Regions from separate parts of the Niveibacterium sp. COAC-50 genome, predicted to be linked through region 3. Evidence: predicted binding sites of a transcription regulator. Region 3 holds the regulator's gene; each other region holds the start of a gene.
The links. Region 3 encodes sigma-54, which starts transcription at its own class of promoters, with help from an activator protein. Its sites were predicted from a motif close to TGGCACGCTTNCTGCTNA; they were not measured.
Positions count from the first base shown of each region.

Region 1: the regulator sigma-54 is predicted to act here: its motif matches at 1,668-1,685, upstream of HH302_RS21360 (ammonium transporter).
Region 2: the regulator sigma-54 is predicted to act here: its motif matches at 4,873-4,890, upstream of rsxA (electron transport complex subunit RsxA).
Region 4: the regulator sigma-54 is predicted to act here: its motif matches at 4,691-4,708, upstream of nirB (nitrite reductase large subunit NirB).

Region 1 is NZ_JABCJM010000009.1:99,514-107,053, forward strand. Features, by position in the region: gene HH302_RS21360 (ammonium transporter) at 372-1,574, opposite strand; gene HH302_RS21365 (murein transglycosylase A) at 1,755-2,978, opposite strand; gene HH302_RS21370 (hypothetical protein) at 3,059-3,196, shown strand; gene HH302_RS21375 (ATP-binding protein) at 3,183-4,085, shown strand; gene HH302_RS21380 (YeeE/YedE family protein) at 4,078-4,548, shown strand; gene HH302_RS21385 (DUF6691 family protein) at 4,545-4,967, shown strand; gene HH302_RS21390 (Nudix family hydrolase) at 4,951-5,898, shown strand; gene HH302_RS21395 (SDR family oxidoreductase) at 5,895-6,710, shown strand; gene yacG (DNA gyrase inhibitor YacG) at 6,723-6,926, opposite strand; gene gndA (NADP-dependent phosphogluconate dehydrogenase) at 6,923-7,540, opposite strand, start outside.
Region 2 is NZ_JABCJM010000003.1:222,062-229,601, forward strand. Features, by position in the region: gene HH302_RS14125 (electron transport complex subunit E) at 1-524, opposite strand, end outside; gene rsxG (electron transport complex subunit RsxG) at 521-1,138, opposite strand; gene HH302_RS14135 (RnfABCDGE type electron transport complex subunit D) at 1,140-2,225, opposite strand; gene rsxC (electron transport complex subunit RsxC) at 2,222-3,715, opposite strand; gene HH302_RS14145 (RnfABCDGE type electron transport complex subunit B) at 3,727-4,254, opposite strand; gene rsxA (electron transport complex subunit RsxA) at 4,266-4,847, opposite strand; gene nifL (nitrogen fixation negative regulator NifL) at 5,141-6,724, shown strand; gene nifA (nif-specific transcriptional activator NifA) at 6,729-7,540, shown strand, end outside.
Region 3 is NZ_JABCJM010000002.1:555,267-562,806, forward strand. Features, by position in the region: gene recX (recombination regulator RecX) at 21-470, shown strand; gene lptB (LPS export ABC transporter ATP-binding protein) at 457-1,179, shown strand; gene HH302_RS10050 (RNA polymerase factor sigma-54) at 1,196-2,671, shown strand; gene hpf (ribosome hibernation-promoting factor, HPF/YfiA family) at 2,683-3,006, shown strand; gene ptsN (PTS IIA-like nitrogen regulatory protein PtsN) at 3,124-3,591, shown strand; gene hprK (HPr(Ser) kinase/phosphatase) at 3,578-4,522, shown strand; gene HH302_RS10070 (PsiF family protein) at 4,594-5,058, shown strand; gene cutA (divalent-cation tolerance protein CutA) at 5,171-5,518, shown strand; gene HH302_RS10080 (protein-disulfide reductase DsbD) at 5,530-7,356, shown strand.
Region 4 is NZ_JABCJM010000001.1:288,423-295,962, reverse strand. Features, by position in the region: gene HH302_RS01295 (nitrate reductase) at 1-1,988, shown strand, start outside; gene ybiB (DNA-binding protein YbiB) at 2,119-3,093, shown strand; gene HH302_RS01285 (disulfide bond formation protein B) at 3,239-3,751, shown strand; gene HH302_RS01280 (hypothetical protein) at 3,832-4,575, shown strand; gene nirB (nitrite reductase large subunit NirB) at 4,918-7,362, shown strand.

The sequences.
Region 1 (7,540 bases), on a different contig from region 3:
ACTGAGCATCCATAGCGAACGTCGGGAATGTGACCTCACAAGCGTGTCTGTGCTCAGCGCGCGAAGGGCCCAAGCCGCACTTGGATAGGGATCACTGGTGTCGTCGCAACGGCATTTCGAGAACCCAGAAGAGTGACCGCCCAGCAGTGAAAGCCAGCCCAAGAACATCCGACACGTGCTCGTGCAGCGGTCGGCGTCACTCTGGCCGCCCCCGCGGAACAGCCTCGAACCTTCCACGATCGCTTCCGAAATACACACAAGCGCCTACAAATTGAAAAGCCCGGCACATGCCGGGCTCTTCATTGGTGGAACTACTATATTCGGACGGGTGTTGTTCTCGTCCGACAGACCTAGTTTTCTTCCGATCACCACTACCAAAGGGTTTCGCGTTCCGCGGTCGCCGAGATCTTGTGGATCGACAAGTCAGCGCCGTTGAATTCCTCCTCGGCATCGAGGCGAATTCCAACGACCAGCTTGAGCAAGCCATACACCGCCGCCCCGCCCACCAGCGCGACAACGATGCCGCCCAGCGTGCCGAACACTTGAACCGGCAGGCTGACACCGCCCAGGCCACCAAACGCCTTGCTGCCGAAGATGCCAGCCGCAACACCGCCCCAAGCGCCGCAGAGGCCATGCAGCGGCCACACGCCCAGCACATCGTCGATCTTCCAGTGGTTTTGCGTCAGCGTGAACATCCACACAAACAGCCCGCCCGCAATTGCACCCACGAACAGGGCACCGATCGGATGCATCAGGTCAGACCCCGCACAGACCGCCACCAGACCGGCAAGCGGACCGTTGTGAACGAAGCCCGGGTCGTTGCGGCCGGCAGCCAATGCTGCAAGCGTGCCGCCAACCATCGCCATCAGCGAGTTCACCGCGACCAGACCGGAGATCTTGTCCATCGTCTGCGCGCTCATGACGTTGAAGCCGAACCAGCCGACCACCAGAATCCAGGCGCCGAGGGCGAGGAACGGAATATTCGAAGGCGGGTGCGCGGCAACAGCGCCATCCTTGTTGTAGCGACCGCGGCGAGCGCCGAGCATCAGCACTGCCGCCAGGCCAATCCAGCCACCCACCGCGTGCACCACCACACTGCCGGCGAAGTCATGGAACTGCACGCCAAAGCCCGCTTCGAACCATTTCTGCACGCCGAAGTTGCCGTTCCACATGATCCCTTCGAAGAACGGATAAACGAAGCTGACGATCAGGAACGTCGCGCCCAGCTGAGGTAGGAAGCGCGCACGTTCAGCGATGCCGCCCGACACGATCGCCGGAATCGCCGCAGCGAAAGTCAGCAGGAAGAAGAACTTCACCAGGTCGTAACCGCCGCGCTGGACGAACGTCTCCGCGCCAGTGAAGAAGTGAATGCCGTAGGCGACGCCGTAGCCAATGAAGAAATACGCGATCGTGGATACGGCGAAGTCGGTGAGGATCTTGACCAGGGCGTTGACCTGGTTCTTCTTACGCACCGTGCCGAGTTCCAGAAACGCGAAGCCGGCGTGCATCGCCAGCACCATGATGGCGCCCAGCAGAACGAATAGAACGTCGCTGGATGTCTTGAGTTGCTCCATGAGGGGCTCCATAACGAGATGGCGCACCAACAAGCAACAACCGCACCAATTTGGCGTTTACTATAAAATCAATAACTTACGCCATTTCGGCTGACTGCAGCATGCATGCAACGCATTGGCGCGGTGCATGAGCGATGAAATTGCACCGTCGTCGTGCATTGCATCGCTCCTGCGCACGAGTCAGGTGCCTGGCTTCGCCCCAGGAGGGGTCTGCCCCTTCGGCCATAGCACCCACATTTGGCCACGGCTGCGCATCTTGCCGGCCTGCGCGCCGGCCTCAGCGCCAAACCCCCAGTAGAAATCCGCGCGCACGCCGCCTTTGATCGCACCCCCGGTGTCCTGCGCCACCACGAGCCGTTGCATCGGTTTGTCAGTGCCCGGCGCAGTCGTTGCAAGAAACACCGGCGCGCCAAGCGGCACGCTGCGCGTATCCACCGCAATCGATCGCCCCGCCGTCAGCGGCACACCTTGCGAGCCGTTCGGGCCATCGCCGTTCGCCGGCTGTTCGCGGAAGAATACGAAACTCGGGTTCGCATTGAGCATTTCAGTGAGCCGACCGGGGTTAGTACGCGCCCAGTTGCGGATGCCCTCCATACCCGCCTGCTCGAGCTTCAACTCCCCCTTGTCGATCAACCAGCGGCCGATCGACTGATACGGATGGCCATTCTGGTCGGCATAGGCAATGCGAACACGGCTGCCATCCGCCAGCTGCACCTGGCCGGAGCCCTGCACCTGCAGGAAGAAGAAATCGATCGGGTCGGCAGCCCACAGCAGAACCTTGTCGCCCAACTTGTCCGGGCGGGCCTCGATTTGCGCTCGCGAGTAGTAGGGCACCACCTTGCGGCCCTCCAGCCGACCGCGCAGCCGCATGTTCTTCAACTCTGGATAGATCTCGCCCATATCGATGATCAGCAAGTCGTCCGGCACCGCATAGACGGGCGTGTCGTACGACTTGGATCGGGTGCGGCTGCCGCGGATCAGCGGCTCGTAGTAGCCGGTGATCAAACCCTCGTTCGATCCATCCGGGTTCACCACCCGCCACGGCTGCCATTCGCGCTCGGCAAAGGCGCGCACCGCAGCGGCGCTGGGTTTCTCGCCCAACTCGCGGGCCGCCTGGCAACTGGCCTGCCACGCGGGCGCCTTCATGGCCCGGCATGAGGAAAGCATCGCAACCCAGGCTTGCGACACATCGTCGGCGCCCCAGCCCGGCAGGTCGCTCCAGCTTGCCGGCTGCAGCGGATCGGCCTTGGGCTTCTCGGGCGGCTTCTCCGGCACGGTCGGGCAAACCGGGCAGGCCGGGCATTCGGCGGCGGTGGGCGCCGTCTCCGGCACCGTTGCACACGCGGACAGCAGGGCAAGCAACACGGGAACAGCGGTATGCAAGGCGGGGCGGGTGCGAAGCATCGTTCGGCTAAACTTGTGAGTTCGTGGCGCGGGCCAGTATAACCGTCGCCCCCTTTCTCTCACGCGCGGGGCCATGTGGCATGTGGGTCATATTTCTTGAGGCGGGCGTCGCGCTCGCACTGCTGCTGATCATCGTGTGGGCCACCTGGCCGAAGAAGGACCCCGCGCGCATCGAAAACAAGAACCCCGGAGAGACGCACCGCGATGGCCAACCTTGAACACCTGATCGCGCGCGCCGAGGCGCTGATCGACCGGCTCGAATCGGTGCTGCCACCGAAGGCGCCACCGCCCGACTGGAGTGCGCCGGCGCATCGCTGGCGCAGCCGCAACGGACGCGGCTGGCTTGAGCCGGTGCATCACCCGCACCGCATACGGCTGGCCGATCTGCAGGACATCGAAGACCAGAAGGCGCGTTGTGACGCCAACACCCGCCAGTTCGTGCGTGGAGGCCGCGCCAACAATGTGCTGCTCACGGGTGCGCGTGGCACCGGCAAGAGCTCGCTGGTCAAGGCGATGCTGGCCGAGTACGCAGCGAGCGGCCTGCGCCTGATCGAAGTCGACAAGAGCGATCTGCTGCATCTGCCCGAAATCGTCGATCTCGTGGCGGGACGACGCGAGCGCTTCATCGTCTTCTGCGACGACCTGTCCTTCGAGGACTCCGAGCCCGGCTACAAGGCGCTGAAAAGCGTGCTGGATGGCAGCCTCTCCGCACCGCCGGACAACCTGCTGATCTACGCCACCAGCAATCGCCGCCACCTGATGCCGGAATACTTCGCCGAAAACCTGCAGACGCACAAGGTGGGCGACGAGCTGCATCCGGGCGAGGCGGTCGAGGAGAAGATCTCGCTGTCGGAACGCTTCGGTCTGTGGATCTCGTTCTACCCGTTCGGCCAGAACGAGTACCTGTCGGTGGTGTACCACTGGCTGCGCGCCTTCGGCGTGGCCGACGCACAGATCGCCAACGAGGCCACGCGGACCGAGGCGCTGCAGTGGGCGCTGATGCGTGGCTCGCGCAGCGGGCGGGTTGCCTGGCAGTTCGCACGCGATGTAGCAGGCCGCGCCACGCCCGGCACTTCTTCAACCCACCATGCAGCATCCGATGATTGAGACCCTGTTCCCGAATGGCCCCTGGCATTACCTCGCCGGCGGGCTGCTGATCGGTACTGCGATTGGCGCGCTCTATCTGCTCGCGGGCCTCGTCGGCGGGCTGTCGACCTTCTTCAGCGCCAGCCTCTCCTGGGTATCGCGCCTACCCGCGCTGCACCAGGCCAAGCTGCTGGAGAGCCGCAGCTGGCGCCTCACCTATGCGGCCGGCCTGGTCCTCGGCGGCGTGCTGTTCGCTGCGAGCCTCGGGCATTTCGGCGCCAGCACCCGCGTACCGCCCTGGCTCATGCTTGCCGGCGGCCTGTTGATCGGCTTTGGTGCGCGCCTCAGCGATGGCTGCACCGCTGGCCATGGCATCTGCGGACTCGCGTCGCTGCGCTGGCCCTCGCTCGTTGCCGTAGTCACCTTCCTCAGCACCGCAATCGTCGTCGCCCAACTGGCCGCGCACTTCGGGGTGCTGCCATGAGCCGGCTGGTCATCGCACTCCTCTGCGGGGTGGTCTTCGGATTTGGTCTCTCACTCGCGACCATGACGCAGCCTGAGGTGGTGCTCGCCTTCCTGCGCTTTCAGGATCTTGGTTTGCTGCTGGTGCTCGGCGGCGCGGTCATCGTCGCCCTGCTCGCCTATCAGATCGGCCCTCGCCTGCTGGCCCGCCCGCTCGCCGGCGCCTTCTTTGAAAAGCGGCAGACGCCATTCTCGCGCCGCACCGTGATCGGCGCTGCGATCTTCGGCGCTGGGTGGGGCCTCTGCGGCGTGTGTCCCGGCCCGGCGATTGCCGGGCTCGGGCTCGGCAACCTCGATCTGCTGTGGGCACTCGCAGGCATCTTCATCGGCGCCTGGCTGCAGGCGCGTTTCTTCGGGAGTAGCGATGCGCAAACGCGTTGAAGTGGCCGCCGCCGTGATCACGCGGCCTGATGGCAGTTTCCTGCTCGGTCAGCGCGCGCCGGACACCTTCTATGCCGGTTACTGGGAATTCCCGGGCGGCAAGGTCGAACCGGGCGAATCCGCCCAGGCCGCCTTGGTGCGTGAACTGGAAGAGGAACTTGGCATCACGGTCAAGCGCGCAAATCCGTGGATCACGCGCGAACACCTGTACGAGCACGCGCATGTGCGGCTGCATTTCTTCGAGGTTGCGGAGTGGTCCGGCACACCGAACGACCATGTGCACTCGGCGCTCGAATGGCAACGGGCCGATGCCCTCAGCGTGTCGCCGATGCTGCCGGCGAATGGACCGATCCTCAAATCGCTGCGCCTGCCGCGCACGATGGGCGTTACCCACGCCGCGGAGATCGGTATCGACGCCCAGCTCGCCGCGCTGGATGCCGCGCTCGCTGCCGGCTTGCGACTGGTGCAGATCCGCGACGTGACCCTCGCGCCGGAAGCGCGCGAACAGCTTGCGCGTGAGAGCGTGGCGCGCTGCCATGCACACGGCGCCCTCGCAGTGGTGAACGGCGACGCCGCCCTGGCTGCGGCAGTTGGCGCCGACGGGCTGCATCTGCGTGCGGCGCAGCTCGCCGAGCTTTCCGAGCGGCCGGCTTTCGACTGGGTCGGCGCCTCGTGCCACACGCGCGCCGACCTCGAAGCAGCCGCCCGCCTCGAACTCGACTACGCCCTGCTCGGCCCGGTGCTGCCTACGGCGACACACCCGGGCGCAAGCGGCATTGGTTGGGGCGCCTTCCACATGCTGACGCGCGATCTGCCGATGCCGGCGTTTGCAATCGGCGGTCTGATCGCGACCGATATGGATGCCGCGCGTGGCTATGGCGCCCACGGCATCGCGGCGATTCGCAGTGTCTGGCACCGCAGCGCCCCATGAAACCGCGCTACACCGACAAGGTGGTGGTGATCACCGGCGCCTCCGACGGCATCGGCGCGGAACTCGCGCGCCAGCTCGCGTCGCAGCGGCCCAAACTCGTGCTCGCTGCACGCAACGCCGACAAACTCGCTGCGGTCGGCAAGCAGTGCAGCGCGCTCGGCGCGCTGGTGCTGTGCGTGCCGACTGACGTGGGGATCGAAGCCGATTGCGCGGCGCTGGCACGCAAGGCCGTCGAGCGCTTCGGCGGCATCGACGTGCTGGTGGCGAACGCGGGCGTATCCGGCCACGCGATGATCAGCGAGGTCAGCGACTTCGGCTGGTACGAGGACATGATGCGCGTGAACCACTTCGGCACGCTGTGGTGCGTGCGCCATGCGCTGCCGCATATCCTCGCGCGACATGGCCAGGTCGTCGGCGTATCAAGCCTCGCCGGGCTCTTCGGCGTGCCGGGGCGCACCGCCTACTGCGCGAGCAAGTTCGCGATGACCGGTTTCCTCGAGGCCCTGCGGATCGAGGTGGCGGCGCAGGGCGTGGGTGTCACGATCGCCTACCCCGGCGTGGTGGCGACCGAGATCCGCTACCGAGGCTACGGCGCCGACGGCAAACCCGCCGGCAAGAGCGGGTTGGACGAGGGCCGCGCGATGCCGGTGGAGACCTGCGCCAACCTGATCCTGCGCGCGATGACACGGCGCAGCCGCGAATGCGTGATGACCGGCCAGGGCAAGTTCGGCCGCTGGCTCAGGCTGCTGCTGCCGGATCTGGTGGATGCGCTCGCCCGGCGCAAGCTCGCAAAAAGCAGCGCAGCCCGCTAAAGCTGCGACGCTTCAGTTGCGCGGGTCAGCGCCCGGCGGCAGATCGTCCGCCAGCGGTTCCCGCCCGGGTACGCGATAAGCCTCGTCCGCCCACGCGCCAAGGTCGATCAGCTTGCAGCGTTCCGAGCAGAACGGGCGCCAACGGCTCTCGGGCGCCCACACAACGGGCTGGCTGCAGGTGGGGCACTTGACGGTGCGCGGGTTCGGGTTGCTCATGCGTGTTGCCAATCAGAATGGAAGATGCCGGCGCGGTCCGTGCGCTCGTAAGTGTGGGCACCAAAGAAGTCGCGCTGCGCCTGAATCAGGTTGGCCGGCAGGCGCGCCGAACGGTAGCTGTCGAAATACGCCACCGCCGATGCGAAGGTCGGCACCGGCACACCGGCCCGCACCGCATGGCACACCACCTCGCGCAAGGCGGCCTGGTAGTCCGCTGCGATGCCGGCGAAGTATGGGTCCAGCAACAGGTTCGCCACCGCCGGATTCGCCTGGTAGGCATCGGTGATCCGCTGCAGGAAGCGGGCGCGGATGATGCAGCCGGCGCGGAAGATCTTCGCGATCTCGCCGTATTGCAGATCCCAGCCGTGCTCGTCCGAAGCGGCGCGCAACTGCGCGAAGCCCTGCGCGTAGGAGATGATCTTCGACAGGTACAGCGCGCGGCGAACCGCCTCGACGAAGGCCGCGCGATCGCCCTCGAACGGTGCCGCGGCAGGGCCAGCCAGCACCGCGCTCGCAGCCACCCGCTGATCCTTCAAGGCGGAAATGCAGCGCGCGAACACTGACTCGGTGATCAAGGGCAGGGCCACACCCAGATCCAGTGCGGACTGCGAGGT
Region 2 (7,540 bases), on a different contig from region 3:
TCCATGAATGAGAAGGCCGGGCCGAGCAGCAGACTCGCCTGCGAGAACAAGGTGCCCACGCCGATCAGCTCGCGCACCAGCCCCATGAGCGTAAGCGCGAAGGTGAAGCCCAGCCCCATCGCGAGCCCATCCACCGCCGAGGCGATCACCCCGTTCTTCGACGCGAAGGCCTCAGCTCGACCGAGAATCGCGCAGTTCACAACGATCAGCGCGATGAACAGGCCGAGTACCTTGTGCAAACCATGCAGCCAGGCATTGAGCGACATATCCACCAGCGTCACCAGCGTGGCGATGACCACGATGAAAACCGGAATCCGCACCTGGCTGCTGACGAAGTTGCGGATGCTCGCGATCATCATGTTCGAGACCACCAGCACCGCTGTGGTCGCCAACCCCATGCCCAGGCCATTGGTGCCCGATGTGGTGACCGCCATCGTCGGGCACATTGCAAGCAACTGCACGAACACGACGTTCTGATCCCACAAGCCATCGCGCCACAGGCGCCCCATCGACGTGCCACTCATCGTGCTGCCTCCGAAATCTCCGCGTGGTGGGCGGCGTAGAACTGCAAGCCTTCCCGCACCGCCTTCACGACCGCCCGCGGCGTGATCGTTGCGCCGGCGAACTGATCGAACACGCCGCCATCCTTCTTGACCGCCCAGCTGGCGAGCGGCATTCCGGCGAGTGACTTCTGCTCGAACGAACGAATCCAGTTCGTTTTCGCTGCGTCGATCTTGTCGCCGAGGCCCGGTGTTTCGCTGTGCCGCAGCACCCGCACGCCGGTGACCACGCCAGCCGGATCCACACCGATCAGCACGACGATTTCGCCGGCATAACCACGCGCGCTGTACTCGAATACTGCTGCGCTGAACTGGCCGGCCTTGCGACCGCGATATACGTTTACTTGTCGACCGCCGCTGTCGACCACGACGATTGCATCGGCAAGCAGATCGTTGTCGGCCACGCCGGTCGGCAGCACTTGCGTCAGCGACTGTTTCAGATCCTCTCTTGCAGCCTGCTCGATCGCCGGCGTAGTAGCCCGGTTGGCCACCACGAGCGCCGTGCTGGTGAGAAAGGTGCTGAGCGCCAGCAAAGCGCCCTGGTAAGTGATGCGTTCCCGCCACAAGGCCAGATCCATGTCAGCGCTCCTTGCGCGGCGCGATGGGTTGCCCGCGCCAGTTGCGGCCATACACCCGCGGTTTGATTACCCGGTCGATCACGGGCGTCAGCGCGTTCATCAACAACACTGCGAACGCGACACCTTCCGGGTAGCCGCCGTAGGTCCGGATCAGCCAGGTCAGCAGCCCGCAGCCAGCACCGAACACCAACTGCCCGCCACGTGACGACGGCGAGGTGACGTAATCGGTTGCGATGAAGAACGCGCCGAGCATCGCGCCACCGGAGAGTACGTGTGCCCCCGCGTCAAGATAGCGTGCCGGGTTCACCGCATGGCCGATCGCAGCCGGCAGCGCAATCGCCAGCAACATGCTCAGCGGGATGTGCCAGGTGATCAGGCCCATCAACATCATCGCAACGCCGCCTGCAGCGATCAGCAACACGGCCGTTTCACCGAGGCTGCCGGGCCGCAATCCAGACCACGAAAGCGGAAGGCCGTTGGCGAAGGTCTGCAGCAGAGACACGCCACGTGAAAGCTCGGTCTTGGCCTGGCCCAACAGCGATGCGCTGGTGTAGGCATCCGGCACGCTGCCACCGAAGGTGAGCTGCAGCGATTCGATCCAGCCGGGGGCATGCGCGCCGGTGAGCCCGATCGGCGCCACCCAACCCGTCATCACGACCGGGAAGGACACCAGTAACGCCACCCGCGCCACCATCGCCGGGTTGAACAGGTTGCAGCCAATACCGCCGAAGACCTGCTTGCCGATCACCGTGGCAAACACTCCGCCAACAAGACCCAGCCACCAGGGCGCCCAAGGCGGCAGCGAAACGGCGAGCAGCCAACCCGTGAGCAGCGCAGAACCATCGGTCAGCGTTGCCACGACGGGCTTGGCCATCAACCGCAGGCACAGCGCCTCGCCCGCCAGCGCTGCGATTACGGTGATCAACCACAGGTTGAAGGCCGGCCAGCCGAAGTACCAGAAGCCGCAGGCGGTTGCCGGTGCGAGTGCCAGCATCACCTTGAGCATGACGTGCGTGACGCTGCCAAGTTGCCCCGCGTGCGGTGAAGCCGCCACCGACGGCAAGGCGGAAGAAGCGAGCATGTTCATGAGGGCATCTCCTGTGCACCGGACGCCGCTGCGGCCGCCTGCTGAGCGGCCCGCGCGGCTTTGCGCTTGGCCGCGGCTTCGGCGCGTTCCCGCGCGTCGCGCTCAAGACGTTCGCGGCGCGCGTCTGCCAACTCGCGGGTGAGCGCGTTGCGCTTCTTCTGCTGCGCCCGGCTCCAGATCACGCCTTTGGCGTGCTGGAACGATTGCACCAGCGGCAGATTGGATGGGCAGACGTACGCGCAACAACCACAGGCCAGACAATCGTCAAGTTGCAGACTGGCGGCACCGTCGTAATCTGCAGCGCGCACGCGTGCAGCAATTTCCAGTGGCTGCAGACCCATCGGGCAGGCCTTGACGCACGAGCCGCAACGAATGCAGGCGGAAGGTGCGGGCCGCGCGATTTCTGCTGCAGTGAGCGCGAGCACGCCGCCGCAGGCCTTTACCGTGGGCACCTGGGCATGCGGCAGCGCAAGCCCCATCATCGGTCCGCCCATCACGAGGCGGGCTGGCGTTTCCTTGAGGCCGACGAATGCCAGCAGGTCCTCGACGAGCACGCCGACCGGCGCCAAAACGTTGCCTGGCGCGGCGACCGCCCCGCCATTGACGGTGACGATGCGGCGATAGAGCGACTCGCCATGGCGCAGCGCGCGATGTATCGCCGCACAAGTGCTGACGTTGTTCACCAGCACGCCAATGCTCGCAGTGCGCGCCCCGGCCGGGACCTGTTTGCCGGTAAGCACTTCCACGAGCTGGCGATCGGACCCCATCGGGTAGCGCGCCGGCACCGGGCAGATGCGGATCGCGGCGTACGGCCGCGCCGCTTCGCGCATCGCAGCAATCGCTTCCGGCTTGTTGTCTTCGATGCCGACCAGCGCGGTGCTTGCACCGACTGCATGCATCAGGATTCGCACCCCGTCGATCACCTCGTCGGCCCGATGCCGCATCACGCTGTCGTCACTCGACAGGTAGGGCTCGCACTCGCCGCCATTGATCACCAGCGTGTTGACCTCAAGCTTGCGGCCGAGCTGCGCCTTGGGTGCCGACGGAAAGGTCGCACCACCGAGTCCGACGATGCCGGCATCGGCGATGCGTCGCGTGACTTCCGCCGGATCAAGCGCGAGCGGGTCTTCGACGCCTGCGGTGGCAAACGCGCGGTCCTCGCCATCGAGCGTGATCGTGATCGCGTCGAACGGAAGCCCCGAGGGATGCGGTGCGGTCACTGGCCCGATCGCGCTCACGACGCCTGACGACGGTGCATGCACGGGTGCGGAAACACTGCCCTGCGCTGCAGCTATCATCTGGCCACGAAGCACGATGTCACCGACAACCACCACTGGCTTGGCAGGCGCCCCGACATGCTGTAACAGCGGCACACACAGCTTTGCCGGCAAGGGCATCACACGCAGCGGCACGTCGGCGGCCGGGCGTTTGTGGTCGTCGTGCGGATGCACCCCCCAACGCCCACCGTTGAGTTTTTCAAGTAGGCCCATTCACGTCATCCTCAGGCGAAGCTCGGCGCTGCCCAGTTCCATTCCTGCAAGCTCTGCGGCAACGGGCGCAGGCTGATCGCACCCGTCGGGCAGTCCGACACGCATACACCGCAACCGGTACATGCCTGGTGCAACACCCCATGAATCTGCTTGCTGGCGCCGACGATGGCATCCGTGGGGCAGTTCTTCATGCAGCGCGCGCAGCCGATGCAGATGTCTTCCTGCACATCGGCGATCTTCGGGCTGTAATCGCCCGCTGCGCCTGCGTCGAACGTAATACCCAGTTTCTCGGCGATTGCCTGGGCCAGCGAAGCCCCACCACCCGGACACACGTTGGCAGGCGCGGACCCGGCCACGAGCGCCTCAGCGGCAGCAGTGCATCCAGCGAGCCCGCACTGGCCACAGTTGGTACCCGGCATCATCGCGGCAAGCTCGCTGGCGACTTCGTTGCCTTCAACGGCGAAGAAGCGCGAAGCGACGCCGAGCAACACGCCCAGCACCAACCCAAGGGTCGAGAGAATGAATATCGGCGCAAGCATCGTCACCTCCGTCAGTTGAAGTTGAGACCGGCAAACCCCATGAACGCGAGGGCCAGCAAGCTGGCCAGCACGAAGCTGACCGGCGGCCCGTCGAGCAGCTTGGGCACACGGGCGAGCGCCAGCCGCTCACGCAGGCCGGCGAACATCAGCATCGCGAGCGTGAAGCCCAGCGCCGATCCGAAGCCGTAGACCACGCTCTTGACGAAGCTGCCACCGTCCTGAACGGTAAGCAGCGCGAGGCCGAGCACGGCGCAGTTGGTCGTAATGAGTGGCAGGAAGATGCCCAGCGACTGGTACAGCGCCGGCATCGTCTTCTTTATGACCGCCTCGATGAACTGAACGGTCGCGGCAATCACGACAATGAATGTCAGGATGCGGAGAAATTGCAGCCCGAGCGGAAGCAGGATGAAGTGATCCAGCACCCAGCTCGCCGCCACGGCAACCGTAATGACGAAGGTTGTCGCAAGCCCCATGCCGAAGGCACTGTCCATGCTCTTCGACACCCCCATGAATGGGCACAGGCCAAGGAACTTGGTCATCACCACGTTGTTCACCAGGGCGGTGCCGACCAGAAGAATCAGGTATTCACTCATGCGGGTCGAAGCCTCCTGCCCCGCTTTCGCATGGAGCGTGCCAAGTCGATGCACGGCGCACCGGGGCAGTGCGCCAATGCCCCGCCGGCCCTTGTGTGTGGCGCGTTCGGGGCTGGTGCCGCGCCAACGTCGTTCGCAAATTCACGTGTCAGGGATGCAACAAACCGACGTTGCGTTGTGACGAATCCTCACAACGACACCAGCATTTGACGTCGCTCAAGCGCGGTGGCGGGGCGCGGATTTTCGGCACGGTTGCTGCATTGCGGTAGGCGAGCGTTCAAACGAGGCCCACCATGCCAGAGCAGAAGAAGACCGCCGCCACGAAGAAGGCCGCACCGGCGGTTGCCCGGAAGATTCCTGCCGCGCTATTCCGTGCCGCAGTCGAACAGGCCGACATCGCGATCTCGATCACCGACCCGCGCGCACGCATCGAATATGTGAACCCGGCGTTCACACGCGTCAGTGGCTACAGCGTGGGCGATGCCGTCGGGCAGCATCAGTCGATCCTGTCGAACCACACGACGCCTCCCGACGTGTACAAGTCGATGTGGCGCCGTATCACCGCCAAGGAAACATGGACCGGGCGTCTGGTGAACCGCCGCAAGGACGGCGCCCCTTACCTGGCCGATCTCACCGTCACGCCGGTGCTGGACGAGGCGGGCCAGATCACCCATTACCTGGGCCTGCAACGCGACATCACCGCGCTGCACAAGCTCGAATGCGCAGTGCGCAACCAGAAAGCGCTGATCGAGTCGGTCGTCGACGGCGCCCCGCTGGTGCTCGCCCTGCTGGATATTGGTGACCGCGTCGTGCTCGACAACCTCGCCTACAAGGCGCTGATGTCCGACCTCGGCATGGCCGAGCCGGCCAAGGTGCTGCTGGACGCGATCCGCAACGAACTGGGCAGCGGTTTCGGCCCCTTCAAACCCGGCAGCCACGCCTTCCTCGACCGCCAGGTGCGGCTCGACCGCCCGCACTGGCGCTCACCGCGCTGGTTCTCGTGCTCCGCCGTGTGGGTCGCGGCGGATAGCGATGAGGCGGACGACTTCTATGCCAGCAAGGGAGAAGCCTTCTTGCTTCTGGTGGCCACCGATGTGAGCCGGCAAGTGCAGGAGCAGGAGAAGGCGCGCATCGCTGCCTTGCAGGCTGTGATGGCCGAGGAAAGCCGCCAGCAAGCGCTGCGTGAGAGTCTGTCCGCCGCGGTGTACCAGATGGAGGGGCCGCTCAACATTCTCGGCTCGGTCGTCAACATGATGGGCCGACGCGGCTGCGACCCGGCCCAGGCGGCACTGGCAGATGCGCTCAAGGCGGGCCAGACCGCGCTTGAGACCCTGCGCAGCGCGATTCCGGCGCGCGCGCAAGAGGCCAGCACAGCGGTCAACCTCAATGAAGTGGTGCGCGATGTGCTGGATCTCTCTGCCGTTCGGCTGCTCACTGCCGGCGTATCCGTGAGCTGGCAGCCTCAGCTTGTGCTGCCGGCCATCCAGGGCTCGCCGACGCGTCTGAGGGCGCTGCTCAAGGCGCTGGTCGACAACGCGATCGAGGCGATGAACATCAAGGGTTGGCGGCAGCGCGAGCTCAACATCAGCACCCGTACGCTGCACAGCAGCCTGGAAGTGCGCGTCGAGGACAGCGGCCCTGGCCTTCCGGACGAACTGCGCCTGAAGGCCTTCGAGCCCTTCTTCAGCACAAAGAAGCAGCAGGGCAATCACCTCGGCACAGGGCTGGCCGCCGCTCAGCAGGTGGCGGTGGATCACGGGGGCAGCATCGAGTTGGGTAATGCGGCAGGCGGTGGCTGCACCGCGCTGCTGGTGTTGCCCCTGCTCCGCCACGCGTCGGCATCGATGACGCCGCTCAACAGTCGCGAGATCGGGTAAGGCCATGGACACCGAAGGCGCACTCCACCGAATTCAACTCGAAACCCTCTACCGCGTCAGCGTAATCCTCTCGCGCACCCTCGACGTCAAGCAGGCACCGCAGGAGGTGCTGCGGGTCCTCGAAGAATCCGCCGGCCTGACGCGCGGCATGATCAGCGTGCTGGATTCCGATAGCGGAGAACTGGTTGTCAACGCCTTGCAAGGTGTCGAAGCAGAGGACTTCGAGCCGGTCCGCTACCAGGCTGGCGAGGGCGTGCTCGGGCTGATCCTCGAAGAAGGCAAGACAGTCGCCCTGCCCTCCATCGCGAGCAATCCGCGCTTCCTCAACCGGCTTGGCATCTACGAACGTCGCCTGCCCTTCATCGCGGCACCGATCCACGTTGGTGGCACCTTGCACGGCGCGCTCGCGGTGCAGCCGAACCGCCTTGACGATGGGCAGCTCGCGGTACGCGCACGCTTCGTCGAGATGGTCGCCAACCTGATCGGCCAGAGCGTGAAGCTCTCGCTCGACGTGGCGCATGAGAAGGAAACGATCGCCGAAGAGCGTGACACCTTGCGGCGTGCGGTGCGCGGCCAGCACGGCTTCGACAACATGGTCGGCCACTCGGCAGCGATGCGCCGCATCTTCGAGCAGATCCGCATGGTGTCGAAGTGGAACACCACCGTGTTGATCCGCGGCGAAACCGGCACCGGTAAGGAGCTGATCGCGAACGCCATCCACTACAACTCGCCCCGCGGCCGCGGCCCCTATGTGCGACTGAACTGCGCATCGCTGCCGGAAAACCTGCTCGAATCGGAACTCTTCGGCCACGAGAA
Region 3 (7,540 bases):
ACCGACGAGGCACATTGGCGATGAGCGGCGACGAGCTGAAGGCCCGCGCGCTCCGAACGCTGGCGCAGCGCGAACACAGCCGGGCCGAGTTGGCGCGCAAGCTGGCCGCGCACGGTGAGCCGGACGCGGTCGAAGCGGTACTCGACCGGATGAGCGAACTGGGCCTGCTGTCCGACAGCCGCTTTGCCGAAAGTTACGTGCGCAGCCGTGCCGGCCGGCTCGGCCAGCGACGCATCCAGCATGAACTCGCACAGCGCGGCGTGGATCCGGAAACGATCTCCGAAGCGCTGGCGAGTGAGTTGGGCGAGACAGAACTGGAGCGCGCCCGTGCAGTGTGGGCGCGCAAGTTCGGCAGTACGCCGGGCGATGCAAAGGAATGGGCGCGCCAGGCGCGCTTTCTGACCGCCCGCGGATTTTCCGCGGAGGTCGTAAGAAAAGTGTTGAAAGAGCCGTTCGATGAGTCTGCTTAAGGTAGGCGGTCTATCCAAGCGCTACAAGGCACGCACTGTCGTGCGCGATGTCGGCTTCGAAGTCGGCAGCGGTGAGGTGGTCGGCCTGCTCGGCCCCAACGGCGCCGGCAAGACGACCTGTTTCTACATGATCGTTGGCTTGGTGCGTGCCGACGGCGGCACGATCACCCTCGACGACAAGGAAATCACCCACCTGCCGATCCACAAGCGGGCGCATCTGGGCTTGTCCTACCTGCCGCAGGAAAACTCGGTATTCCGCAAGCTCACGGTGGCCGAGAACATCCTCGCAGTGCTCGAACTGCAGAAGCTGCCGAAGGACAAACTCACCGCGCGGCTCGATGAGCTGCTGGGCGAGTTGGGCATCACGCACTTGCGCGATGCAACCGCGATGTCCCTCTCGGGCGGCGAGCGGCGGCGGGTTGAAATTGCCCGCGCGCTGGCCACCAACCCGCAGGTGATCCTGCTCGACGAACCCTTCGCCGGCGTCGACCCGATCGCGGTGATCGATATCCAGAAGATCATCCGCTTCCTGAAGGATCGCAACATCGGCGTGCTGATCACCGATCACAACGTGCGCGAGACGCTGGGCATCTGCGACCGCGCTTACATCATCACCGAAGGGGTGGTGCTCGCCAGCGGCCGCCCCGACGAAATCGTCCAGAACGACAAGGTTCGCGAGGTTTACCTCGGCGAGCATTTCCGACTCTGATCGCGCAACCCCCACGATGAAGCCCTCGCTCCAGCTCCGCATCTCCCAGCAGCTCGCGCTGACCCCGCAGCTGCAACAGTCGATCAAGCTGCTGCAGCTATCGACACTGGAGCTCAACAGCGAAATCGAGCGCATGCTGCTCGAGAACCCCTTGCTCGAACGCGAAGACGCCGAGTCGGACCCGGAAGCCTGGGGGCAATCCGCCACCGCGCCGAGCGGCGACGAACGCACCGACACCGCCAACGATGCGGCGGCCGAAGCGGCCGAGACCTCGCCCGAACCAAGCGAGCCGAGCTTCGACGATGCCGGCAGCTATGACGACGGCCCCACCGAGTGGTCCGGCGAAGGCGGCGGCAGCGGCAGCGGCAATCGCGACGATGACGACGAGACGGATTTCCAGGAATTCCGTGCTGCGCAGACGAGCCTGCGCGACCACCTGGATGAACAAGTTGCCCTAATGCCGCTGTCGGACCGCGATCGCGCGCTGCTGCGCTTCATGATCGAAGCGCTCGACGACGATGGCTATCTGACCCAGCCGCTCGACGAACTGCTGGAGCTGTTGCCGTCCGAGTTTGAAGTTGACGTCGACGAGCTGCAGATCGCCCTCGCGCACCTGCAGAACCTCGATCCGCCGGGCATCGGCGCACGCTCGCCAGGCGAATGCCTGAAGCTGCAATTGCGCCTGCTGCCTGAGAGCGCTGCGCGTGAAGCCGCGATCATCATCGTCGAGCAGCATCTGGAGCTGCTGGCCGCGCGGGATTTCGTGCGACTCAAGCGGCATCTGGGTTGCAGCGACGAAACCCTGCGCGAGGCGCACCAGCTCGTTTGCAGCCTCGATCCGCGCCCCGGTGCGCGGTTTGCCGCAATCGAGACGCGATATGTGATCCCGGATGTGATCGTGCGCAAGGTGCGCGGCCACTGGAGTGCGACACTGAACCCGGACGCGATGCCCAAGCTGCGGATCAACCAGCTCTACGCCGGAATCCTGCAGCAGAACCGCGGCTCGGCCGGATCACTGGCCGGGCAGTTGCAGGAGGCACGCTGGATGATCAAGAACGTGCAGCAACGGTTTGACACGATCCTGCGGGTATCCCAGGCAATCGTTGACCGCCAGCGGCAGTTCTTCGATTATGGGGACGTGGCAATGCGTCCGCTGACACTGCGCGAAATCGCAGAGCAGCTTGATCTGCATGAGTCGACGATCTCTCGGGTGACCACGCAGAAGTACATGGCCACGCCAAGAGGTATCCTTGAACTGAAGTATTTTTTCGGCAGCCACGTCGCCACGGATTCTGGCGGCGCGTGTTCAGCTACGGCGATTCGTGCGCTGATTCGCCAGCTGGTCGCGGCAGAGGATCGCAAAAAACCGCTATCCGATGCGCGGATTGCCGAGCTTCTCGGCCAGCAGGGGATTGTCGTTGCGCGGCGTACCATCGCAAAGTACCGCGAGTCGCTCAACATCCCGCCGGTCAGCCAGCGCAAGATGATCTGAGAGGATAAATCATGAACCTGAACATCACCGGACACCATCTCGAAGTTACCGCCGCGCTCCGCGACTACGTAACATCGAAACTGGATCGCGTGATTCGCCACTTCGATCACGTCACGAGCGTTAACGTGATCCTGTCGGTGGAAAAGCTGAAGCAAAAGGCGGAAGTGACGGTACATGTACGCGGCAAGGACATTTTCGTCGAGAGCATTGACGAAGATTTGTATGCCGCAATCGACGCCATGACGGACAAACTGGACAGGCAGGTTCTCAAGCACAAGGAAAAGTCCTACGATCACGGCCACGAGGCGCACAAGCGCCAATCTGCAGAATCGTAATCACGGTCGCTCTAGTGAATCCCGGCGCGTAAGCTTGCGGAAAGCCCCCGCGCCGAACATGAGCTGACCCCGGATCTGCGCGCCTTCGGGCGCGCAGTGCATTTCTGAACCCCAAGCATGAATCTCATCGCCCCGCTGCTGCCGCCGTCCAATGTGCTCGTCGATCTTGAGGCGAGCAGCAAGAAGCGCGTCTTCGAACAGGCTGGCCTGCTCTTCGAAAACCATCAGGGACTCGCGCGCAGCGCCGTCTACGACGCACTTTTCACGCGTGAAAAGCTCGGCTCCACCGGCCTTGGACAAGGCATTGCGATTCCGCACGGCCGTATCAAGGGCCTGCGCGACGCCGTCGGTGCCTTCATCCGCCTTGCGCAGCCCGTGCCATTCGAGGCCCCGGACGGCAAGCCGGTGAATCTGATGTTCGTGCTGCTGGTGCCGGAAAGCGCCACCGAGCACCACCTGCGACTGCTATCGGAGCTCGCACAGATGTTCTCCGACCGCAGCTTCCGCGATGCACTGGCGCAGGCCAGTGATGCGTCCGAGGCCCACACCCTGTTCGTGAACTGGAACCCGAATGCGGCGAACTAGCGTCGCCCGGATCTACGAGGACAACCGCGACCGGCTCGGCCTGAGCCATCTCGCCGGCCCGCTCGATGTCGAGGTTCAGGTTCCAAATGAGAAAGTGTGGCCAGCCGAGCTGGTAGGCCACCTCAACATCATCCACCCGAACCGCATTCAGGTGATGGGCGAGGCGGAGCTGGGCTGGATTCGTCGCCAGGCACGCGACAAGGTACAGCATCAGCTGGAGAGCATCTTGCTGGCGCACCCGCCAGCGATGATCGTGGCGGACGGATGTGAAGTGCCGCCGCTGATCCAGAGTGCGTTCGAAAGCGCACGCGTCGCAATGTTCACAACCTCGGCCGAGACGGCCCGCGTGATCGATTCGCTGCGCACCTATCTTGCGCGCAACCTTGCCGAGAAGACCTCGCTGCACGGCGTGTTCATGGATGTGCTCGGGCTCGGCGTGCTGATCACCGGCGATTCCGGTGCCGGCAAATCCGAGCTTGCGCTCGAACTGATCTCGCGCGGTCACGGTCTCGTCGCGGACGACGTGGTCGAAGTCTCGCGCATCGCGCCCGGTGTGCTGGAAGGGCGCTGCCCGCCAATGTTGAAGGACTTCCTGGAAGTCCGTGGTCTCGGCATCCTGAACATCCGCACGATCTTCGGCGAAACCGCATGCCGCCGGAAGATGAAGCTCAAGCTGGTGGTACATCTGCATCGCCAGATCCGCGGCGAAAGCGCGCAGATGCCACGCCTGCCGCTGGAAGACGATATGCAGGATATCGTCGGTGTACCAACCCGCCGCGTCACCCTGCCGGTTGCCGCCGGCCGCAACCTTGCGGTGTTGCTGGAAGCGGCGGTGCGAAATACCATTCTTCAGTTACGTGGCATAGACTCGATGCAGGAATTCGTTGATCGCCAACGCTCTGCGCTGGATCTCGACGAAGAAGACCTGTAGCCCGAACGCCCGCATCTCCTTCCGCCACATCGGTGGCGGCTCTACCCCAATCTCTCCTCCGGAGGCCTAGCATGAATAAGCTTGTGATCTTGGCTGCAGCTCTGGCCGCGCAGTTCGCCCTGCTCCCCGCCCACGCCGCCGACGAGGCGAAAAAGCCGACTGCGCAGCAGGAAAAGATGAAGGTCTGCAACGAGAAGGCGACCGGCATGAAGGGCGATGAGCGCAAGAAGTTCATGAGCGACTGTCTGAGCGCCAAGCCCGCCGCCGCCGAAGCGGATGCCAAGGCACCCAGCGCCCAGCAGGACAAGATGAAGGTTTGCAATGAAAAGGCGACGGGCATGAAGGGCGATGAACGCAAGAAGTTCATGAGCGACTGCCTCAGCGCCAAACCCGCTGCCGCGCCCGCCGCCGATGCGAAAGCGGACGCCAAGTCCAGCACCTCGCAGCAAGACAAGATGAAAGTCTGCAACGAAAAGGCAACCGGCAAGACGGGTGACGACCGCAAGAAGTTCATGAGCGAATGCCTTAAGGGTTGAACCCTCGCCGCTGCGACCAAACCCCGCCCTTAGGCGGGGTTTTTGTTTGGAGCCAAGGTGCGGCTGGCCGCTGCCGCTAGAATTCAGAGGCGGAGTCCTCAGGGGTAAGGCCATGACAGAGCCTGTGCTGATCGTGATGTGCAACTTTCCTGACGCGGCGACGGCAGAACGCATCGCGCAGCGTCTTGTGGAACGTCGGCTCGCCGCCTGCGTCAACATCCTTGCGCCGATTCGTTCGATCTATCGCTGGCAAGGCGCCGTCGAACAGGCGGAGGAAGTGCCGGCCCTGATCAAGACCGCCGCATCCCGCTACGCGGCGCTCGAAGCGACGTTGCTGGCCGAGCACCCCTATGAGGTGCCAGAGATTCTCGCAGTTGAAGCAAATCGCGGCGCCGCGGCCTACCTGCAATGGGTGGTCGCGATGACCGAACCTGACGAACAATTGCCCGACGGGCTCTAGAAACACGACCGATGAAGTTCCTGATCTCGCTGTTGCTTTGCTGCCTCACAACAAGCGCCCTTGCGGCGCCGGAATTGCTGGAACCCGAGAAGGCGTTCGGCGTCACGGCCGAAGCCAAGGACTCGAAGACGATTTCGCTGCATTTTGCGATCGAGAAGGGTTACTACCTCTACAAGCATCGGTTCGCATTCGAGCCCAAGGACGCTACCTTGACGCTCGCACCCGCCAGCTACCCTGCCGGCGAGCGAAAGCAGGACGAGTTCTTCGGCGAAGTGGAGATTTTCCGCGGCGACCTCGCAGTCTCGGTGCCCGTTGCGTCCGGAGCGCTCGGCAACGGACAACAGCTGAGCGTTACATACCAAGGCTGTGCAGACGTGGGGGTGTGCTACCCACCGCAAACGACATTGGTGACGCTCGGCGGCGCCGAAGGTGGTGGCTTGCTGTCGCGCGCGCTCGGCAAGCTCGGTGCTCGTGACGAACCCGCCTCGGCTGCCACCGCGCCCGCGATCGCGGCGGCAGCGCCGGTCACGGCGGACGAGAGCGGGCGTCTTGCTGGGCTGTTGAGCACCGGCAAGCTCTCATTGATCCTGCTGAGCTTCTTCGGTGCCGGTCTGCTGCTTGCCTTCACGCCTTGCATGCTGCCAATGCTGCCGATCCTCTCCGGCATCATCGTAGGCCAGGGCGCACACGTGACCCGTGCGCGCTCAACCGCCCTGGCAGGCGTCTACGTGCTGGGCATGGCGCTGACCTACGCGGTGGCGGGTGTAGCGGCGGGTCTTTCCGGCACGCTGCTGTCGGCGGCATTGCAGAATGCCTGGGTGCTCGGCGGCTTTGCGGCGATCTTCGTCGTCCTTGCATTCGCGATGTTCGGCTTCTACGAACTGCAACTTCCCTCGGCATTGCAGAGTCGTCTGTCCGACCGCGCCAACCATCAGCGCGGCGGCTCAGTGCTGGGTGTGGCGGTGATGGGCGTGTTGTCGGCCCTGATCGTCGGCCCCTGCGTCGCGGCGCCACTCGCCGGCGCCTTGCTCTACATCGCCAAGACCGGTGACGCGCTGCTCGGCGGCGTGGCGCTGTTCGTGATGGCGCTGGGCATGGGCGCCCCGCTGATTCTGGTGGCCGTTGCCACGCGCGGCCTGCTGCCGCACGCCGGCCCTTGGATGGAGTCCGTCAAGCGCAGCTTTGGCGTGATCCTGCTCGCGCTCGCGCTGTGGCTGGTCACGCCGGTACTGCCGCAGGTTGTCGTGATGCTGGCGTGGGCCGCGCTTGCGATCGTGTGCGCCGTATTCCTGCATGCGCTGGACCCGCTGCCGCCGCAGGCGAAGGGCGCGCGGCGCTTCTGGAAGGGGGTCGGGGTACTGTTGCTGATCGTCGGCAGTGCGCTGCTGATCGGCGCTTTGGGTGGCAGCCGTGATCCACTGCAGCCACTCGGCTTCCTGCGCGGTGCAACGGCCGCCGAGGCCAATACGAAACTGCCGTTCCAGCCAGTGGCCAGCGTCGAAGAGCTCGATGCCCGGCTCGCCGAAGGGCGGCCGGTAATGCTCGACTTTTACGCGGACTGGTGCGTCAGCTGCAAGGAGATGGAGCGCTTCACCTTCAGCGATCCGCGCGTCGCAGCAGCCCTGAAAGACACGGTGCTGCTAAAGGCGGACGTTACCGGCAACACCGAGGCGCACCAAGCGCTGCTGAAGCGCTTCGGGCTGTTCGGCCCGCCCGGCATCGTCTTTTTCGACGCCGCCGGGAAGGAAATCGATTCGAGCCGGGTCGTCGGTTTTCAGCCCGTGGATGACTTTCTAGCGACGCTCGCAGCCCACAGCGCGCAAAAAAGTGGGTCGTGAAGCCCCCGCCTCACGACCCGATACGACTACCGACCACGAACCTCGGATCCGTGGTTTGGACCACCGGAGCCGAAAATCCCGCCACAAGGGAGCCATGCAACGGGATCGGGGCGCATTCTGCCTTAAAGGTTAGGCACCTGTCTATGCGTATGGCATTTTTGTGTGGAATTCTTCGCAGCTCAGC
Region 4 (7,540 bases), on a different contig from region 3:
CAGAGGGCTTCGATGCGCTGCGCAAGGTGGTCCGTGCCTACACGCCGCAGATGGCGGCGGGCATCTGCGGCGTACCGGCGGCGGACATCGAGCGCGCCGCGCAATGGTTCGCCACCTCGAAAGCGACCCTGTCGATGTACTGCCAGGGCCTCAACCAGTCTTCGCACGGCACCCACAACAATGCCGCGCTGATCAACCTCCACCTCGCCTCTGGGCACTTGGGCCGGCCTGGCGCTGGCCCCTTTTCATTGACTGGCCAGCCCAACGCAATGGGCGGGCGGGAGGTGGGCGGCCTTGCCAACCTGCTCTCCGCACACCGCGATCTGGCCAACCCGCAGCACCGCGCAGAAGTCGCCGCCCTGTGGGGCGTGCCGGACGTGCCCGCCGCCCCCGGCAAGAGCGCCGTCGAACTGTTTCGCGCGCTGGAATCGGGTGAAATCAAGGCCGTCTGGATCGCCTGCACGAACCCCGCGCAGTCGATGCCGGACGCGGCGCAGATTGCCCGCGCGCTGGCCAAGGCCGAGTTCGTCGTGGTGCAGGAAGCCTATGCGACGACCGAAACCGCCGCTTACGCCGACCTGCTGCTGCCCGCCACCACCTGGGGCGAGAAGACCGGCACCGTAACCAACTCCGAGCGGCGCATCTCGCGCGTACGCCCTGCCGTCGCGGCGCCGGGCGAAGCCCGCCATGACTGGGCAATCGCTGTCGACTTCGCGCGCCGCCTCGGCCACTCACTCGGCAACCCGCTCACCGACGCCCTGTTTCCCTATGCGGACGAAGAGGCGATCTGGAACGAACATCGCGAGACCACACGCGGCCGCGACCTGGACATCACCGGCCTGTCGTACGCGACGCTTGAAACCGAGGGTCCGCAACAATGGCCCTTCCCGAGCGGCGCCCGCAGCGGCAAGACGCGGCTCTACGAAGACGGCGTGTTCCCCACCGATTCCGGCCGCGCGAAGTTTGTCGCCGCCGAACACCTGCCCGTCGCCGAACCGGTGTCGGCCAAATACCCGATCGCGCTGACCACCGGCCGGCTACGCGATCAGTGGCACGGCATGAGCCGCACCGGCACGCTGGCGCGCCTGTTCGCCCATGAGGCAGAACCGCTGCTGCATCTGAACCAGGCCGATCTGGAACGCCGCGGGCTCGCCGAGGGTGATCTGGTTCGCGTGTCCAGCCGGCGCGGCGCGGTGATCGTGAAGGTCGCCGCGAGCGATTCGGTGCGGCCGGGCCAAGCCTTCCTGCCGATGCATTGGGGCGCAAACACGATGGGCGGCCACGGCGTGAACGTGCTCACGGTGGCAGCCTTCGATCCTTACTCGAAGCAGCCGGAGCTCAAGCACGCGGCGGTGCAGGTCGAGAAATACGCCGAAGGGCGCGAGGTCGTGGCGCTGCGTCGTGTCGAGGCGGACGCCGATGCCGAGCATGGTGCGATGGCGGTGATGGCGCGCATGCGCGACGCCCTGCAGCGCGAGATGCCGGAAGCCAGCTACGCGAGCCTCACGCTCGCGGGCCGCGACGCGCCGGTGGTAGTGCTGAAAGCCCGTGTGCCGGAGACCCGAGACGCGGCGATGGCCGCACTGGATGCCGCCACCACGCTGGACGATCCGCTCGCGCTGATCTACCGCGACACGCGCCGCGACATCACCAAACGCGCGCGCATCGATGGCGATACGCTCAGTGCCGTGCGCCTGGTCGGCGAAGCGAAAGCCGCCGGCTGGCTGCAGGACATGATGGCCCAGGGCACGCCGGCCGGCGAAGCGCGCAAGTGGCTGCTCGCGCCGCTGACGCAACCGCCCGCCGGGCAGCAGCAGCGCGGCAAGGTGGTGTGCAACTGTTTCGACGTAGCCGAGCGCGACATCGTTGCGGCCTTCAAGGCCGGCGAATCGCTCGAAGCCTTGCAGACGCGCACACGCTGCGGCACCAACTGCGGCTCGTGCGTACCCGAACTCAAGCGGCTGGCCTCGATGGGGCAGCCCGAATGAAATGCCGCGGCGTCGCACGGTTACCCCGGACGACGCCGTTCCCCGGTGCGGCTGCCGGCGATCCCGGCAGTCCGCATCGACAACAACAAGAACGCTCGCCAAGCACTCTCTACCCCTGGAGGTTCGCGTGATGGATGTTGCCAACGCGCTCACGAAAATCGGGCGCGGTCCAACGCTGTGCGAAGACCTCGCACGCGACGAAGCCTACGCCCTGTTCAAACGCATGCTGTCCGGCACCGTGTCGCCGGTGCGGCTCGGCGCCCTGTTGATGGCGCTGCGCTGGAAGGGCGAAACGATCGACGAACTGCTCGGTTTCGCCGAAGCACTCGGCGAACACACGATTTCGATGCAGGCGCCGCATGGCTCGCGCCGCGTCGCGATCATCCCGACCTACGCCAGCCGCCACAGCCAGCCCAACCTGATGCCCGCGCTCGCCTTGCGACTCGCGCAAACCGGCGTGCCGGTGCTGGTTCATGGCTCGCTCGGCGAGGGGCGCCTGCCGCCCAGCTTCGATGTGCTGCGCAGGCTCGGGCGGCCGCATGCCACCACGCTCGCCGAAGCGGCCGAATCGCTTGCGCTGCACAACCTCGCGGTCGTGCCGACCCGCCTGCTCGCGCCGGAACTCGACGCGCTGCTGTTGCTGCGGGACGAGCTGGGCGCCCGCCACGTCGGCCACCTGGTCGCCAAGCTGATCGATCCGATGCCGGACCACAGCCTGCGCCTGATCTGCGCCAGCCAGCCTGAAGCGATCTCGTCGCTGCACGACCTGCTGCTCGATATGGGCGCCGAGGCGATGCTGATGCACGCGCCGGACGGAGAGTCCTGCGCCAGCGCCGAGCGCCGCCCCCGCATCGCCTGGCTGCGGCACGGTGAAGCCAACGTGCTTTACGACGAGGAGCCGACAGGCTGGGCACCGCTGCCGCTGCGCTGCGACCCGAACGATCCGGACGCAGTTGCGCAGTTGATCCGGGAGATCATGGAAGGCCGGCGCGCAACGCCGACGCCGCTCTCGAACCAGCTGGCGGCCTGCCTGTATGCCACCGGCCATGCACGCGACCTGATGCACGCGCGCGCCATGGTCGCCGTAGGCATCGGCCTGACCTGAGCCGGTCACCCGGCGACCCCGTCGCCAGGCCCGACACGCCCCGACAACGGCGCGGATTTGCCGAATATGACAAATCCGCGCCGTTGCGCAAGGCGTCGTACAATCCACGGTTTGCTTCGGCCAAACCGTACAAACCACCCCCGCCATGATCACCCGCTTCTCGCAACGCCAGCGCTTTTCCGCTATCGCGCTCCTCTGCTTCGGCCTGCTCGGCACCGGTCTGGTGCTGCAAACGCTCAAACACGTGGCGCCCTGCCCGATGTGCATCATGCAGCGCTACGCCTTTGTCGTAGTCGGGCTGTTCGCGCTCATCGCCGCGCTGCATAACCCACGTGGCCGTGGCGGGCAGCTGTATGCCGGCTTGATTGGGCTCGCCGCTGCGACCGGCTTCGGCATCGCCGCGCGGCAGAGCTGGCTGCAATGGTTTCCGCCCAAGTATGTGGAGTGCGGGCCGGATCTCGAGTTCATGATGAACAGCTTCCCGCTCGGGCAGGCACTGCCGATGATCTTCCAGGGCAGCGGCGACTGCGCCAAGGTGGACTGGACCTTCCTCGGTTTGTCGATCGCGAACTGGGCAGGCCTGTGGTTTGCCGCCATCTTCGTGATGGCGCTGACGGTGCTGCTGCAGCGCCGCGAACGCAGCCGCTTCGCAAACTGACGCGAACGCAGCACACGCGCTAACCCGAATTCCGATGCAGCTCCGTTCAAGTGGGTGTCACCACCCACCGGAGCTGCATCATGACCATCCCACGCCTCACCCCCACCCTGTTGCTGTGGGCCCTTCTCGGGTGCCACAGCGCCACTGCTTCGCTGGTCGAACTTGAAGTCATCGACCGCGAGCGGGCCACACCGATCCAGACCCACACTCACCGCGGCGTGCGCTACGTTGCCGGCACGCCCGGCCAGCGCTATGCGCTACGCCTGATCAATCAGAGCGGCAACCGGGTGCTGGTCGTGCTGTCGGTCGATGGCGTCAACGCGATCAGCGGCGAGACCGCCGCAGTCGCCCAGACCGGCTATGTGCTGGAACCCTGGGCAAGCGCAGAGATTGTCGGCTGGCGCAAGAACATGGCCGAGACGGCGGCGTTCTATTTCTCGGCCCTGCCGGAATCGTACGCAGCCCGCACCGGCCGCCCGGACAACGTGGGTGTGATCGGTGCGGCCGTGTTCCGCGAGCGCGTCGCGCCACCGCCGCTGGCGATGCCCTCCGCAACCGCCCGCAGCGCCGAATCCGCCGCCCCAGCGGCGAGCGACATGGGCGCGCAAAAGGCCGAAAGCCTCGGCACCGGACACGGTGAGCGTGAATACGCACCGAGCAGCTACACCGAGTTCGTACGCGCGCGCAGCACACCCGACGAGATCGTGCAGATCCGCTACGACAGCTACGCCAACCTGCTTGCCGCCGGCGTGATCCGGCGCGCGTATGTCACGCCAACGACGCCGCAGGCCTTCCCCGGATTTGTCGCAGATCCCCCGCGCTGATCGCCGCAACCGCGCTGCACCACAATCGACCACGGCGCACCGCAAGTGCGCCGTGGCGGCCCGCTGACATTCCGTTGGCTGGACGGAAAGCCCGATCCGGCGGGCGCCGTGCGTCAGGCACGCGCATTGCTAGGGAAGTACCGACCGGATCATCCGCCGCATGCCGGGCGCCACCGAAGGCCGCCGCTGCAGTTTCGCGATGATCCACCGCAGGGCCACGATGGCCTTCCGGGTGGCAAGCGCGGCCAACGACGGCCGCCGCACGGATCAGCGTAGATCCCCACGAACGCAAACACTTTCTGCATGGCCGCTGGCCGTGCGCGTTTCGTCGAGGGATGCAACATGCGCAAACTCAAACTGGTGATGGTGGGCAACGGCATGGCCGGCTGCCGCACGCTCGAAGAGCTGATCAAGCTCGCACCGGACATGTACGACATCACCGTGTTCGGGGCCGAGCCGCACCCGAACTACAACCGCATCCTGCTCTCGCCGGTGCTCGCCGGCGAGATGACCGTGCAGGACATCATCCTCAACGACTGGGACTGGTACCGCGACAACGGCATCACCCTGCACACCGGCAAGACCGTCGTCACCATCGATCGCATCAACCGCAAGGTGATCGCGGACGACGGCACCGAAGCCGAGTACGACCGCCTGCTCCTCGCAACCGGCTCGACGCCTTTCATCCTGCCGGTGCCGGGCAAGGATCTGCCGGGCGTGATCGCGTATCGCGACATCAAGGACACCGACGAGATGATCGACGCCGCGGCGAAACACAAGCACGCGGTGGTGATCGGCGCCGGCCTGCTCGGCCTGGAGGCGGCCAACGGCCTCGCGCTACGCGGCATGGACGTGACCGTGGTGCACATCGGCGAATGGATCATGGAACGCCAGATGGACCCGACCTCGGCGCGCATGCTGCAGAAGGCGCTGGAGGCGAAGAACATGCAGTTCCGCCTTGCCGCCAGCACGGCCGAGCTGATCGCCGGGGAGTCGGGCCGCGTCGCGGCGGTGAAGTTCAAGGATGGCGAGACGATCCCGGCCGATCTGGTCGTGATGGCCGCCGGCATCCGCCCGAATACCGCACTGGCCGAGAAGGCGGGCCTGCACTGCAACCGCGGCATCGTCGTCAACGACACGCTGCAGACCTACGACCCACGCATCTACGCGGTGGGCGAATGCGCGAACCACCGCGGCACCGCCTACGGCCTCGTCGCGCCGCTGTTCGAGCAGGCCAAGGTCTGCGCGAACCACCTCGCGATGTTCGGCATCGGCCGCTACCAGGGCTCGGTGACCTCCACCAAGCTGAAGGTCACCGGCATCGACCTGTTCTCGGCTGGCGATTTCATGGGCGGCGAAGGCACCGAGGACATCGTGCTGCACGACCCCGGCATGGGCATCTACAAGAAGGTGGTGATCAAGGAGAACAGGATTGTCGGCGCGGTGATGTACGGCGACACCGCCGACGGCGCCTGGTACTTCCAGCTGATGAAGGATGCGCAGGATGTGCATGACATCCGCGACCACCTGCTGTTCGGCAAATCGCATCTGGGTGACGTGGGCCACAAGGGCGCCAACAGCGCCGCCAGCCTGCCGGACACGGCGGAGGTGTGTGGCTGCAACGGCGTGTGCAAGGGCACCATCGTCAAGGCGATCAAGACGCAGGGCCTCTTCACGCTGGACGAAGTGCGCAAGCACACCAAGGCATCAAGCTCCTGTGGCTCCTGCACCGGTCTGGTCGAGCAGATCCTGGCCTCCACCGTGGGTGGCGCCTACACGCCGGCCGACTCGAACAACAAGGCGGTCTGCGGCTGTACCGATCTGTCCCACGGCGAAGTGCGCAAGGCGATCCGCGACAACAAGCTGCTGACGATTCCGCAGGCGATGCACTTCATGGAGTGGAAGACGCCGAACGGCTGCGCAAGCTGCCGTCCGGCACTCAACTACTACCTGATCTCGACCTGGCCGCACGAAGCGCAGGACGACCCGCAGAGCCGCTTCATCAACGAACGCGCTCACGCCAACATCCAGAAGGACGGCACCTACTCGGTCGTGCCACGGATGTTGGGCGGCATCACCACGCCGGACGAACTGCGCGCCATCGCCGACGCCGCCGACAAGTACAAGGTGCCCACGGTGAAGGTCACCGGCGGCCAGCGTATCGACCTGCTCGGCGTGAAGAAGGAAGACCTGCCGCTGATGTGGGCGGACTTCGCCAAGGCCGGCATGGTCTCCGGCCACGCCTACGGCAAGTCGATCCGCACGGTGAAGACCTGTGTCGGCGCCGAGCACTGCCGCTTTGGCACGCAGCTCTCGATGAGCATGGGCGTGAAGCTGGAGAAGATGCTGTTCGGCATGTGGAGCCCGCACAAGGTGAAGCTCGCTGTCTCCGGCTGTCCGCGCAACTGCGCCGAAGCCGGCATCAAGGACGTCGGCGTGATCGGTGTGGATTCCGGCTACGAGCTCTACGTCGCCGGCAACGGCGGCATCAAGACCGAGGTGGCCGAGTTCTTCGCCAAGGTGAAGACCGACGAGGAGGTGATGGAGTACTCCGGCGCCTTCCTGCAGCTCTACCGCGAAGAGGGCTACTACCTCGAGCGCACGGTGCACTACGTGCAGCGCGTGGGGCTGGATTACGTCAAGAGCAAGGTCGTCGAAGACGCCGCCAACCGCCGCGCGCTGCATGAGCGCCTGCTGTTTGCCCTGCAGGGTTACAAGGACCCGTGGCAGGAACGTACCGAGGGTGCGCTCAAGCGCCCCTACATCCCGATTGCCGTCGTCGCGTAAGGAGAGCCGCCATGAGCGAATGGGAAGACTGGTTTGAATGTGACGACACGGGCGAGTGAGCCCGTGAGCGACGACGCAGCCGAGCAGGCCTGCGCCCGTCCCCACCCGAATGCACCGCGCCTCGCGCCCCACGGGCCGTGGCGCCAGAGAGGATCTTCATTCATGAGTACAGCCGTCA